2 linked regions of the Variovorax paradoxus genome follow. The protein of the gene in region 1 binds, or shares a complex with, the protein of each later gene. Links are inferred from orthologs where the notes say so. Each region holds a gene or a part of one and is shown on either strand. Other genes may lie near its edges.

Evidence for each region.
Region 2: the proteins of NWF24_RS20675 (region 1) and NWF24_RS22210 are in contact, whole or in part, in a cryo-EM structure (PDB 8ZAL), measured with the Escherichia coli proteins. The link is inferred for Variovorax paradoxus from one-to-one orthologs.

The regions. Positions count from the first base shown.
Region 1 is NZ_CP102931.1:4,376,768-4,382,994, reverse strand. The notes cover bases 1,071-3,913. They hold NWF24_RS20675 (HlyD family secretion protein), read left to right. Parts: upstream 1,071-1,746; coding sequence 1,747-3,081; downstream 3,082-3,913. Other genes in these bases: NWF24_RS20680 (efflux transporter outer membrane subunit), read left to right, coding at 1,071-1,692. Also shown: NWF24_RS20685 (MarR family winged helix-turn-helix transcriptional regulator), read left to right, coding at 1-224; more of NWF24_RS20680, read left to right, coding at 217-1,070; NWF24_RS20665 (AGE family epimerase/isomerase), read right to left, coding at 4,756-5,955; NWF24_RS20660 (ABC transporter ATP-binding protein), read left to right, coding at 6,212-6,227. UniProt on the Escherichia coli protein: Part of the tripartite efflux system EmrAB-TolC, which confers resistance to antibiotics such as CCCP, FCCP, 2,4-dinitrophenol and nalidixic acid. EmrA is a drug-binding protein that provides a physical link between EmrB and TolC.
Region 2 is NZ_CP102931.1:4,686,345-4,692,556, reverse strand. The notes cover bases 2,231-5,058. They hold NWF24_RS22210 (TolC family outer membrane protein), read right to left. Parts: upstream 4,508-5,058; coding sequence 2,954-4,507; downstream 2,231-2,953. Other genes in these bases: NWF24_RS22200 (protein-L-isoaspartate O-methyltransferase family protein), read right to left, coding at 4,890-5,058; NWF24_RS22205 (rhodanese-like domain-containing protein), read right to left, coding at 4,529-4,873; NWF24_RS22215 (3-deoxy-D-manno-octulosonic acid transferase), read left to right, coding at 2,231-2,940. In the rest of the region: NWF24_RS22225 (DNA-3-methyladenine glycosylase 2 family protein), read right to left, coding at 1-54; NWF24_RS22220 (phosphomannomutase/phosphoglucomutase), read left to right, coding at 166-1,548; more of NWF24_RS22215, read left to right, coding at 1,558-2,230; more of NWF24_RS22200, read right to left, coding at 5,059-5,567; NWF24_RS22195 (TetR/AcrR family transcriptional regulator), read right to left, coding at 5,589-6,212. UniProt on the Escherichia coli protein: Outer membrane channel, which is required for the function of several efflux systems such as AcrAB-TolC, AcrEF-TolC, EmrAB-TolC and MacAB-TolC. These systems are involved in export of antibiotics and other toxic compounds from the cell.

The sequences.
Region 1 (6,227 bases):
TGTGCCGCCGCGTGCGCTCGCTCGAAGACCGCCGCGTGGTCAACATCGAGCTCACCGACGAAGGCCGTGCCGCCGCCAAGGAAGTGCCTTACGTGCTGAGCCGTGTGCAGAACGAACACCTCGCTGGCTTCAGCGCCGAAGAATGGGAGCAGCTCAAGGGTTACTTGCGCCGCATCCTCGACAACGCCCAGGCTCTCGCGGCCCGTGGAGATAAAAATGACTGATTCCCTCGCCGTGCGCGCTGTGCGTCGCACCCCCGTCGTGGCCGCAGCATTGCTCGTGGTCGCACTTGCCGGCTGTGCCGACATGGCCGGCATCGGCTCGCAGGCCAAGCTGCGCGACGCTTCGTCGCTGGGCATCGCGCCCGACAGCGCCGCGGCGCCTGTGTCCCGCCTCGACAGCCAATGGTGGCTCGCCTTCGGCGACACGCAGCTCAATTCGCTGATCGACCAGGCTGTGGCCGGCAACCCCAACCTGCAGGTCGCCCAAGCCCGCCTCGCGCGCGCGCAGGCCTCCGCCGACATCGCCGGCTCGGCCCTCAAGCCGAAGGTCAACGCCGAGCTCGACCTGGATCGCCAGAAGTTCAACAGCAACTACATCTACCCGGCACCGCTGGGCGGCTCCACGCAGAACATCGGCCTGCTGCAGCTCGGCGCAAGCTGGGAGCTCGACTTCTTCGGCAAGAACCGCACCGCGCTCGACGCTGCCATCGGCTCGGCGAATGCCGCGGCCGCCGACGCGGACGCCGCCCGCGTGCTGCTTGCGAGCAACGTGGCACGCAGCTACTTTCAATGGGCGCGCCTGAACGACCAACTCACCGTGGCCCAGCGCACGCTGGCGCAGCGCGACGAAACGCTCAAGCTCGTGCGCGACCGCGTGTCCGCCGGTCTCGACACCCGCCTCGAACTGCGCCAGAGCGAAGGCGGCCTGCCCGAGGCACGCCAGCAGATCGAATCGCTCAACGAGCAGATCGCGCTGCAGCAGCACGCGCTCGACGCGCTCGTCGGCCAGCCGAACGTGTCGGCATCCCTCAAGCCGCCGGTGCTGGCCGGCGTCAAGCCGATGGCACTGCAGGGCAGCATTCCGGCCGACCTGCTCGGCCGCCGCGCCGACATCGCCGCCGCGCGCTGGCGCGTCGAGGCCGCCACGAGCGACGTGGCCAACGCCAAGACGCTCTTCTATCCCAACGTGAACCTCACGGCCTTCGTCGGCTTCCAGAGCCTGGGCTTCGGCAAGCTGCTGAAGTCGGGCAGCGAGCAGTGGGGCGTGGGCCCGGCCATCAGCCTGCCGATCTTCGAAGGCGGCAAGCTGCGCGCCAACCTGCGCGGCAAGTCGGCCGACCTCGACGTGGCCATCGAAAGCTACAACGCCACCGTGCTCGACGCGGTGCGCGACGCGGCCGACCAGGTCACGAGCGCGCAGTCGATCACGCGCCAGCAAACCGAACAACGCGCCGCGCAGACCGCTGCCGAAGGCGCCTACGACATCGCCGTGCAGCGCTACCGCGCGGGCCTCGGCAACTACCTCAACGTGCTGACCGCAGAAACCTCCGTGCTGGCGCAGCGCCGGCTGGCCGTCGACCTCGCCGCCCGCGCGCTCGACACGCAGGTGGGCCTGGCGCGCGCACTGGGCGGCGGCTGGCAGCCCCCGGCCACGGCCACCGCTTCGGCCCCTGCGGCCGCAGTGAACTGAACAAGAACCGACCAGAACTGACCCGACTCCCTCGTCTTCGGAAAGAACTTCATCATGAGCGACAACAACACTCCGACGCCCGCTGCAGCTGCAGCTCCTGCAGCCCCCGAGGCGCCCGCCGGCAACGGCAAGCGCCGCCGCGCACTCACCGCGCTTGCCGCGGTGGTGATCGTCGTCGGCGGCGGCTGGGGCCTCTACGAATGGCTGGTTGCCAGCCACTACGAGGACACCGACAACGCCTACGTGCAGGGCAACGTGATTCAGATCACGCCGCAGATCGGCGGCACCGTGATGGCCATCGGCGCCGATGACACCGACTTCGTGAAGGCCGGCCAGCCGCTGGTGCAGCTCGACCCGGCCGACGCCAAGGTATCGCTCGAACAGGCCGAAGCCGCGCTCGCGCAGGCTGTGCGCCAGGTGCGCACGCTGTACGCCAACAACGGCTCGCTGGCCGCGCAGGTCACGCTGCGCCAGTCCGACATCGTCAAGGCGCAGAGCGACATCGCCAAGGCGCAGGACGACCTGCAGCGCCGCCGCGCGCTGTCAGGCAACGGCGCCGTGTCGAAGGAAGAACTCAACCACGCCGAGACGCAGCTCGATACCGCCAAGAGCGCACTCGCCGCTGCGCAGGCCGGCGTGGTCGCCGCGAAGGAAGCTCTGGTCAGCAACCAGTCGCTGACCGACGGCACCAGCGTGGCCCAGCACCCGAGCGTGCTGGCCGCAGCCGCCAAGGTGCGCGAGGCCTACCTCGCCACCCAGCGTGTGGCCATGCCCGCACCGGTCGACGGCTACGTCGCCAAGCGCACCGTGCAGCTCGGCCAGCGCGTGGCGGCCGGCACGCCGATGATGTCGATCGTGCCGCTCAACCAGCTGTGGGTCGACGCCAACTTCAAGGAAGTGCAGCTGCGCAACATCCGTATCGACCAGCCCGTGAAGCTCACGGCCGACGTGTACGGCAAGAAGGTCGAATACACCGGCAAGGTCGCGGGCCTGGGCGTTGGCACCGGCAGTGCGTTCGCGCTGCTGCCCGCGCAGAACGCCACCGGCAACTGGATCAAGGTGGTGCAGCGCGTGCCCGTGCGCATCGCGCTCGACCCCGAGCAGCTCAAGGCCAACCCGCTGCGCATCGGCCTGTCGATGGACGCCGAAGTCGACATCTCGTCCAAGAGCGGCAAGATGCTCGCCGACGCGCCGCGCGCCACCGCGCTGACACAGACGCAGGTCTACAGCCAGCTCGACCGCGGCGCCGACGCCGAAGTCGACCGCATCGTCGCGGCCAACCTCGGCCGCAGCGCACCGGCCACGGCCACCGCGCCGTCGAAGGGCTCGGCGGCACCGTCGAGCGCACCCGCCGCGGCATCGGTGGCAGTGCAGGGGCAGCCGGGCTGATCGCCCGCGCTTCCCTCGGGTAACTCAGGCAAACAGTTCGCGCGACCGCAATGGCCACCGCTGCTCCTGCTTACGTTGCGCATCCACCGCTCGAAGGCGCAGCCCGCGTCTGGGGCACGGTAGCGCTGTCTGCGGCAACCTTCATGAACGTGCTCGATTCGTCGATCGCGAACGTGTCGCTGCCCGCCATCTCGGGCGACCTGGGCGTGAGCACCACGCAAGGCACCTGGGTCATCACCAGCTTCGCGGTGGCCAACGCCATCGCGGTGCCGCTCACGGGCTTCATGACGCAGCGCTTCGGACAGGTGCGCCTGTTCATGGCCAGCGTGATCCTGTTCATGGTCGCCTCGCTGCTGTGCGGCCTGGCGCCGAACATGACGACGCTCATCGCCTTTCGCGCGCTGCAGGGCTTCGTTGCGGGCCCGATGATCCCGCTGTCGCAGACGCTGCTGCTGTCGAGCTATCCGCGCGCCAAGGCAGGCCTTGCGATGGCCATGTGGTCGATGACCACGCTGGTCGCGCCGGTGATGGGGCCGCTGCTGGGCGGCTGGATCACCGACAACATCTCGTGGCCGTGGATCTTCTACATCAACATCCCCGTGGGCATCGTCGCGGCGGCCATTACCTGGGCGCTGTACCGCAAGCGCGAGAGCACCACGCACAAGGTGCCGATCGACGCCATCGGCCTTGCGCTGCTGGTGCTGTGGGTGGGCTCGATGCAGCTCATGCTCGACAAGGGCAAGGAGCTCGACTGGTTCCATTCGCCGCAGATCGTCACGATGGCGGTGGTGGCCGTGGTCGGCTTCGCGTTCTTCCTGATCTGGGAGCTGACCGACAAGCACCCGGTGGTCGACCTGTCGCTGTTCAAGCGCCGCAACTTCTGGTCGGGCGCCGTGGCAACGGCCGTGGCCTACGGCCTGTTCTTCGGCAACGTGGTGCTGCTGCCGCTGTGGCTGCAACAGTGGATGGGCTACACCGCCACGCAGGCGGGAATGATCATGGCGCCCGTGGGGCTGCTGGCGATCTTCTTCTCGCCGGTGGTGGGGCTCACGGTGGCCAAGATCGATCCGCGCCGCTACGCGACCTTCTCGTTCCTGGTGTTCGCACTGGTGCTGTGGATGCGGTCGAACTTCAATACGCAGGCCGACTTCGTCACCATCATCATCCCGACGGTGATCCAGGGCATCGCGATGGCGTTCTTCTTCATCCCGCTCGTGACCATCACGCTGTCGGGCCTCACGCCCGACCGCATCCCGGCCGCGTCGGGGCTGTCGAACTTCCTGCGGATCACGGCGGGTGCAATGGGCACGTCGATCACCACCACGCTGTGGGACAACCGTGCCACGCTGCACCACACGCAACTGGCCGAGACGATCAACCAGGGCAACAATGCAGCCACGAGCGCAATGTCCGGGCTCAACGCCAGCGGCTTCAGCGCCGACCAGGTGCTGGGGCAGATCAACCGCATCGTCGACCAGCAGGCCTACATGCTGGCCACGAACGACATCTTCTACGCGTCGGCGATCCTGTTCCTGCTGCTGATTCCGCTGGTGTGGCTGGCAAGGCCGCAGAAGGGCGGCGCCGGTGGCGACGCCGCAGCCGGAGCACACTGACCGCGCATCGTCTTCACGCCGATCCAATCACCCCCAGCCTCCGCGAGGAGCCTGGGGGTTCTTATTTGCGCAGCGCCCTGAGCACGTCGTGGCACGCGCCCATGGTGTGATAGTCGGTCTTGCCGGCAGGGCTCTTCTCGTCGCTGATCTTCCGGTTCTGCGGCGTGAGGATGCGGTACCAGGCGCCGTGCCGGTGGTCGACGAAGTGCTCCCAGCTGTAGGCCCAGATGCTGTCGTACCAGTCCCAGTAGCTGGCCTCGCCGGTGCGCACCGCGAGCAGGGCGGCCGCCGCGAAGCTCTCGGCCTGTACCCAGAAGTACTTGTCGCCGTCGCACACCTTGCCGTCGGGGCCGAAGCCGTAGACCAGCCCGCCGTTGTCGGCATCCCAGCCGCGGAACATGGCGGTGTCGAAGAAATGGCGCGCGCGCGGCACGATCCAGTCGGCCGTACGGTCCTTGGTGGCGAGATGGCCTTCCAACTGCAGCAGCAGCTTGGCCCACTCCGTCAGGTGGCCTGTCTGGAAACCCCAGGGCCTGAAGATGTTGCTCTTGTCGCCGCGGTTGTAGTCCCAGTCGACCGACCAGTCTTCGCGGTAGTGTTCCCAGACCAGCCCGTCGGCCAGCGCGGCCTGCTTGCCGGTCACGGATTCGGCCACAGCCAGCGCGCGGTCGAGGTAGCGCGTCTGCTGCGTGGCTTCGAAGGCGGCCATCAGGGCCTCGCAGGCGTGCATGTTGGCGTTCTGCCCGCGATAGGCGCCGATGCGCCAGTCGGCCGTGGCCTCGTCGGCATAGAGCTGGTGCCGCGGCTCCCAGAAATTCTGTTCCATCAGTTGCCAGGTGTGCTCCAGCCCCGCATGCGCTTCCTCGATGCCGGCCATCAGCGCATGCGCTTGCGCGAGCAGCACGAAGTCAAGGCCGTAGCAGTGGTTGGTGCCGTCCTGCACGGTGGCGCGCTGCTGGTGCCAGTCGATCTGCCATGCATAGCCGCCGCCCGGCTGCCGATGCGCATGCTCGACGAACGCAAGGCCGTGCCGCGCGGCCGCAAGATGCGCGGGAATGCCGAAGCGGCGATACGCCATTGCGTGGTTGAAAACGAAGCGTGTGCTGCTAACCAGGTGGCGCGTACGCCGGTCGTACACCGTGCCGTCGTCCTTGAAGAAATGAAAGAAGCCGCCCGTGGCATCGAGGTCGCGCGGCTCGTAGAAGGCCAGCGTGTGCAGGATGTGGTCGGTCAGGAAGTCGGGGGAGCGGAAGTCCGGCATGTTGGCTGCAGTCTACGCAGACCCCTGTGCGCACCGGCTTGGGGTTTCCGATGCCGCCGGAGTTTTCTTTGTCGTCATAACGACAGTCCCCGATTCGAATGTGCGCCGGTCCGTGCAGGTTGCACTGCAGCATAGGCATTTGCCCCAGTATGCAAGCGGGGTAGGCCCACGAACAATCGGTCCGCGCTCGATGGTGGCGCATTGAGATGGACCGCATGACCGACATTCTTTTTCCGTACCCGGGCGACTTCGCGAGATGAGCGACGTCATTC
Region 2 (6,212 bases), 310 kb from region 1 along the record:
CAGGTAGCAGGCGTCGCTCTCGAGCGCTTCGGTGGGGGTGTGGCTGGTAGGCATGGGGAAATGATACGGTTTCGACTCGTTTCAACTGGCCGTTTTCGGACATGTGGGCATCTGGAGCCTTGCCTACAATGCCCCGTTTACAAAACCAACAGGGAAACGCCTTTCATGCAGCTCAGCGCGTCGATCTTCAAGGCCTATGACATTCGCGGCGTCGTGCCCGTCACTCTCGATACGGAGGTGGCGGAAGCGCTCGGCAGGGCCTTCGGCAGCGCAGCCCGCGCCGCCGGTGAGAAGTCGGTGGCTGTGGGGCGCGATGGCCGCCTGTCGGGCCCCGCGCTGGCAGAGGCGCTGATCAAGGGCCTGGTGGCCACCGGCGTCGAAGTGATCGACGTGGGCGCCGTCACCACGCCAATGCTGTACTTCGCGGCCCACACGCTGTGCAAGAGCGGCATCCAGGTCACCGGCAGCCACAACCCCAAGGACTACAACGGCTTCAAGATGGTGCTGGCCGGCCGCGCGATCTACGGCGACGAGATCCAGGGCCTGCGCAAGACCATGGAAGCGGGCACCGCCCAGCTTGCCCCGGGCGGCAGCGTGCGCAAGGTCGACGTGACCGATGCCTACGTCAAGCGCATTGCCGGCGACATCAAGCTGGCACGGCCGATGAAGATCGTGATCGATTCGGGCAACGGCATTGCGGGTGCATCGGCCCCTGCCATCTTCCGCGCCATCGGCTGCGAAGTGACCGAGCTGTTCAGCGAAGTCGACGGCGACTTCCCCAACCATCACCCTGACCCCAGCAAGCCCGAGAACCTCAAGGACCTGATGGCCGCACTCGCCACGGGCGACGCCGAACTGGGCCTGGCCTTTGACGGCGACGGCGACCGCCTGGGCATCGTCACCAAGGACGGCCAGAACATCTTCCCCGACCGCCAGATGCAACTCTTTGCACAGGACGTGCTGTCGCGCGTGCCCGGCGGCACCATCATCTACGACGTGAAATGCTCGCAGCGCCTGGCACCGGCCATCGAGGCAGCGGGCGGCGTGCCGATGATCTTCAAGACCGGCCATTCGCTGATCAAGGCGAAGATGAAGGAAATCGATTCGCCGCTGGGCGGCGAGATGAGCGGCCACATCTTCTTCAAGGAGCGCTGGTTCGGCTTCGACGACGGCACCTATGCGGGCTGCCGGCTGCTCGAAATATTGAGCAAGAGCCCGAACGCGAGCGACGTGCTCAACGCACTGCCCACCAGCTTCTCGACGCCCGAACTGAACGTGGCCTGCGCCGAAGGCGAGCCGCACGTGGTGGTCGACAAGCTCGTGAAGGGCGCGAGCTTCGCGGCGCCCGCCAAGGTCTCGACCATCGACGGCTTGCGCGTCGACTGGCCCGATGGCTTCGGCCTGATCCGTGCATCGAACACCACCCCCGTGCTGGTGCTGCGCTTCGAAGGCCAGACCGATGCCGCATTGAAGCGCATCGAAGCCGAGATGCTGGCTTTGTTGAGAACCGTCAAGCCCGACGCCAAACTGGCTGAAGCCTCTCATTGAACTGAGCCCGTGCGTTCCCTGCTGCTTCGCCTCTACGGCGTCTTCACCACCGTCGTGCAACCGCTAGTGCGCCGCAAGCTGCGGCGCCGCGCCGAGGCCGAGCCGGGCTATGGCGTGGCCGTGGAAGAGCGCTTCGGCCACTACGACGAAGCCACCACCGGCCAGGCCCAGTGCTGGGTGCATGCGGTTTCGCTCGGCGAGACGCGCGCGGCCGCCATCCTGATTGCCGAGCTGCGGCGGCAGTACCCGGGCATTCCGATCCTGCTCACGCACGGCACAGCCACCGGCCGCGAAGAAGGCGCCAAGCTGCTCGAACCCGGCGACACGCAGGTCTGGCAGCCGTGGGACACGCCGGGTGCGGTGGCGCGTTTTCTTGACAAGTTCCAGCCCCGCATCGGCGTGCTGATGGAAACCGAGGTCTGGCCCGAGATGGCCGCTGCCTGCGCCGAGCGCCATATTCCGCTGGTGCTGGCCAACGCGCGGCTCAACGAGAAATCGCTGGCCTCGGCCGAACGGCTTGCATGGCTGGCGCGGCCCGCGTACTCGGCCCTGACGGCCGTGTGGGCGCAGACCGAGGCCGATGCGCACCGCCTGGTGTCGCTCGGCGCCAAGGTGGCCGGCATCTACGGCAACCTCAAATTCGACGCCACGCCCGATGCGCGCCAGCTGAACGCGGCCGTGTCGCTGCGCGAGCGCCTGCCCAAGCCGATGGTCGTGCTCGCAAGCTCGCGCGACGGCGAAGAGCGGCTGCTGCTCGAAGTGCTCAAGCGCTTCGGCGCAACCTCGCCCGTGCCGCCCGAGCAGGGCGCGATCCGCTCGATTGCCAAGCGCGTGCACGACGTGCAATGGATGATCGTGCCGCGTCATCCACAACGCTTCGACGAAGTGGCGGCGCTGATCGAGGCCGAGGGCTTTGCCGTCGCGCGCCGGAGCGCGGCGGGCCAGCCGTCAGATGCAGAGATCTGGCTCGGCGATTCGCTGGGCGAAATGGCGCTGTACTACGGCCTCGCCGACGTGGCGCTGCTCGGCGGCAGCTTCGAGCCGCTGGGCGGGCAGAACCTGATCGAGCCGGCGGCCTGCGGTTGCCCGGTGATCATGGGCCCGTCAACCTTCAACTTCGCCGAGGCGGCGCAGTTGTCGCTGGCAGCCGGTGCGTCGCTGCGGGTCGAGGGCATGGAGCAGGCCGTGACGGCCGCGCTGAAGCTGGTCGAGAACCCCGAGCGCCGCGCCACGATGGCGCAGGCCGCGCTGGCGTTCTCTTCATCGAACCGCGGAGCTGCCGAGCGCACCGCGGCCGCTGTGCTGGCGATTGCACAGGCGGCGGAACCGGTGACGGCGGCGGGGGAGCCGCTGGACGAAGAACCAACGCGGGCCGAGCCCACGCTGGACTGACTGCGGCGCGCGCTCAGCGCACCGGCGGGTTCAGGATTACCGGCGGCACGGGCGCTGTCGGCATCGTCGGCGCCGGCGGATTGAACGGCTGCACCGGCACCGGCGGGATCACCGGAATGCTCGGCGGCGTCACGGTTGTCGCAGGCGGCACCGTGGTGCTGCGATCAGGCCCAGTGGCCGAAGGCACGGCAGGCACGCTGCCATTGCTTGCCAGCGTCGCGTTGATCGCATTCATGTCGTCGGTTGTCAGCGTGCCGTTGGCCTGGCGCAGCTTCAGGTTGCCCAGCAGCACGTTGTAGCGCGCCTGCGCCAGGTCGCGTTTGGTCTGGTAGAGCTGGCTCTGCGAGTTCAGCACGTCGATGTTGATGCGCACGCCCACCTGGTAGCCGAGCCGGTTGGCGTCGAGCGCGCTCTGGCTCGATGCCTCGGCCGCTTCCAGCGCCTTCACCTGTCCAGCGCCGGAGACGAGCCCGAGGTAGGCCGCGCGGGTGGCCTGCGCCACGCTGCGGCGGGTGCCGTCGAGCACGCTGCGCGACTGGTCTTCGAGCGCCAGCGTTTCCTTGATGCGGTTTTCGGTGGCGAAGCCGGCGAACAGCGGCAGGTTGAAGGTCACGCCGACCGTGGTTGCGTTGACGCGCGTGCCCACGGTGCTGGTGCTGGTGCCCGTCGGGTTGCGCGTGACGTTGTAGCCCAGGTTGGCGTCGAGCGTGGGCTTGTGGCCGGCCTTGGCCTTGTCCACTTCGAGCCCGGCCACGTCCAGGCCCAATCGGGCCTGCTGGATCGAGGGATGCACCTCGTCGGCCTGCGTAACCCAGGCGTTGATGTCCGCGGGCACGGCGGCGGGCAGCACCACCGGCACCCGCAGCGGCACCGGCACGCTGCCAGGGCGGCCGACCAGCTGGTCGAGCACGATCTTCTTCACCTGCAGGTCGTTCTCGGCCGCGATCTCTTGCGCGATCACCAGGTCGTAGCGGGCCTGTGCCTCGCGCGAGTCGGTGATGGTGGAGGTGCCGACCTCGAAGTTGCGCTTGGCCGACGCCAACTGCTCGGCCACGGCAACCTTTTGCGCGCGCACCAGCGCCAGGCTGTCCTGGCTTGCGAGCACGTCGAAGTACGCCTGGCTCACGCGCACGATCAGGTCTTGTTCGGCAATGGTGAGCACCGCCTGCGCGATGTCGGCCTGGCGCTTGCCCTGCTCGTACGTGGCCCAGTTGGCGGGCCGGTACAGCGGCTGCGTGGCGTTGATGCCGACGTTCTGCGTGTTGAAGTCGCGCGGCGTGGTGGTGCCGCGGCCGGTGCCCGTGAGGGTGTCGATGTCGAGGTCGCTGCGCGTCACGCCGGCCGTGAGCCCCACGGCGGGCAGGATGCCGGCCTTGGCCTGCGCGGCGCGCGCGACGTTGGCCTCGTACTGGGCCCGTGCGCCCTGGTAGGTGGCGTCGTAGCCGCGGGCGGCGTCATAGAGTTCGTTCAGTGTCTGGGCCTGGGTCAGGGCCGGCGATGCGAGCAGGGCTGCGAAGGTGATTGCGAGCGCTGCGGAAAGAGGCGAAAGCCGGGGCCTGGAAGGCATTGAACGTCCTTGAAGAAAGAATCAGTAGCGCGGGACCGAGGGGTCGTGCGAAGACCAGGCGTCGATGCCGCCCGCCACGTTGGCGAGCTGGTCAAAGCCGTTCTGGTTCAAAAAGGCGGCCACGCGCTGGCTGCGCGCGCCGTGATGGCACAGGCATGCGATTCGAAGTTCGGACTGGCCGTTGCTCAGCTCGGCCAGCCGCCCGGGAATCTCGTTCATCGGAATCGCCACCAGGGTGAAGCCCTGGGGCGCGACGCTCGCCGTCTGCAGCTCCCAGGGTTCGCGCACGTCGAGCAGCACGGGGGTGGCGTCGGCGTTCTGGGCGAACCAGGCGGCAAGGTCGGCGGGGCGGACTTGGTCGATCATTCGGTCAACCGCCGGCTCAGAACGAGAAGCGCGAGGGCTCGGGGAAGTTCAGCAGGCGCGGGGCCACGATGTCCCAGGGCTGGATGGTGTCCCACTTGCTTTCGCTCGAGCGGGTGACGAAGTGGGCGCGCATCATCGGCTCTTCGCCCACGATGGCCGAGAGGCGGCCGCCGACCTTGAGCGAACCCAGCAGGTTCTGCGGAATGCGGGCGACCGAGCCGCTGAGCACGATCACGTCGAAGCTCGGGCCGCTGGCCAGGGGCACGGCGCCGTCGGCATTGCGCACTTCGACGTTGGTCACGCCGTTGCGGCGCAGCGTCTCGGCGGCGCGGGCGGCCAGCACGGGGTTGATTTCAAGCGACAGCACCTGGGCGGCGCGGGCACCCAGCAGGGCGGCCATGAAGCCGGAGCCGGTGCCGATTTCGAGCACCGATTCGTGCTTCTGGATGTGCAGGTCTTGCAGCGTGCGGGCCTCGACCTTGGGCGACAGCATGAATTCGCCGGGCACGGAGCCGTCGAGCAGGGGCAGCTCCATGTCGAAGAAGGACAGCGTGCGGTGTTCTTCCGGCACGTAGTCTTCGCGGTGGATTTCGGCCAGCAGTTCGAGGATGTCCGTTTCCAGCACATCCCAGGGGCGGATCTGCTGTTCGATCATGTTGAAGCGCAAGCGCTCGAGGGTGGGGGTGGGGTTCATGGCGTGGTTTTCCTAGTGGGCTCAGGACAAACCTTCAATTTTAGGTGCCGGCGGTGACACCGGCGGCACGCTCGGCCTTCCGGGGTGCGCGCTGAGCCCGTTGATCACCACGTCGGCCTGCACGGCGACGTACTTTTCGGGGTCGAGCGCCGATGCGCCGTCGACGCAGACCATGGCTGAATGCTTCCAGAGCATGAGGAAGACCATGGGCGCCACCACCGAATAGATCGCGTGGTCGATGTCCATCGGCGCGAACTCGCCGCTGTCGATGCCGCGCTTGAAAATGCGCCGCAGCAGCTCGTGGCCGGGCCGGACCACCTCGCGGCGGTAGAACTCCGCCAGTTCGGGAAAGTTGGCGCCCTCGCTCATCATGAGCTTGGTCAGGCCCGAGGCCTGGGTCTTGCCGACGCGCTCCCACCACACGCTCATGCAGTAGCGCAGCATCTCGGCCGTGGTGCCTTCGAAGGCCTCGAACTCGGCATTCCACTCCGTGAAACGGCCGCCGAGGTTTTCCATGACCACGGCCTTGAACAGCTCTTCCTTGCTCGGAAAGTAAAGAAAGAGGGTGCCCTTGGAGACGCCGGCGCGCGCCGCCACTTCCTCGGAACGGGTGGCGGCAAAGCCCTTTTCGACGAACAGATCGAG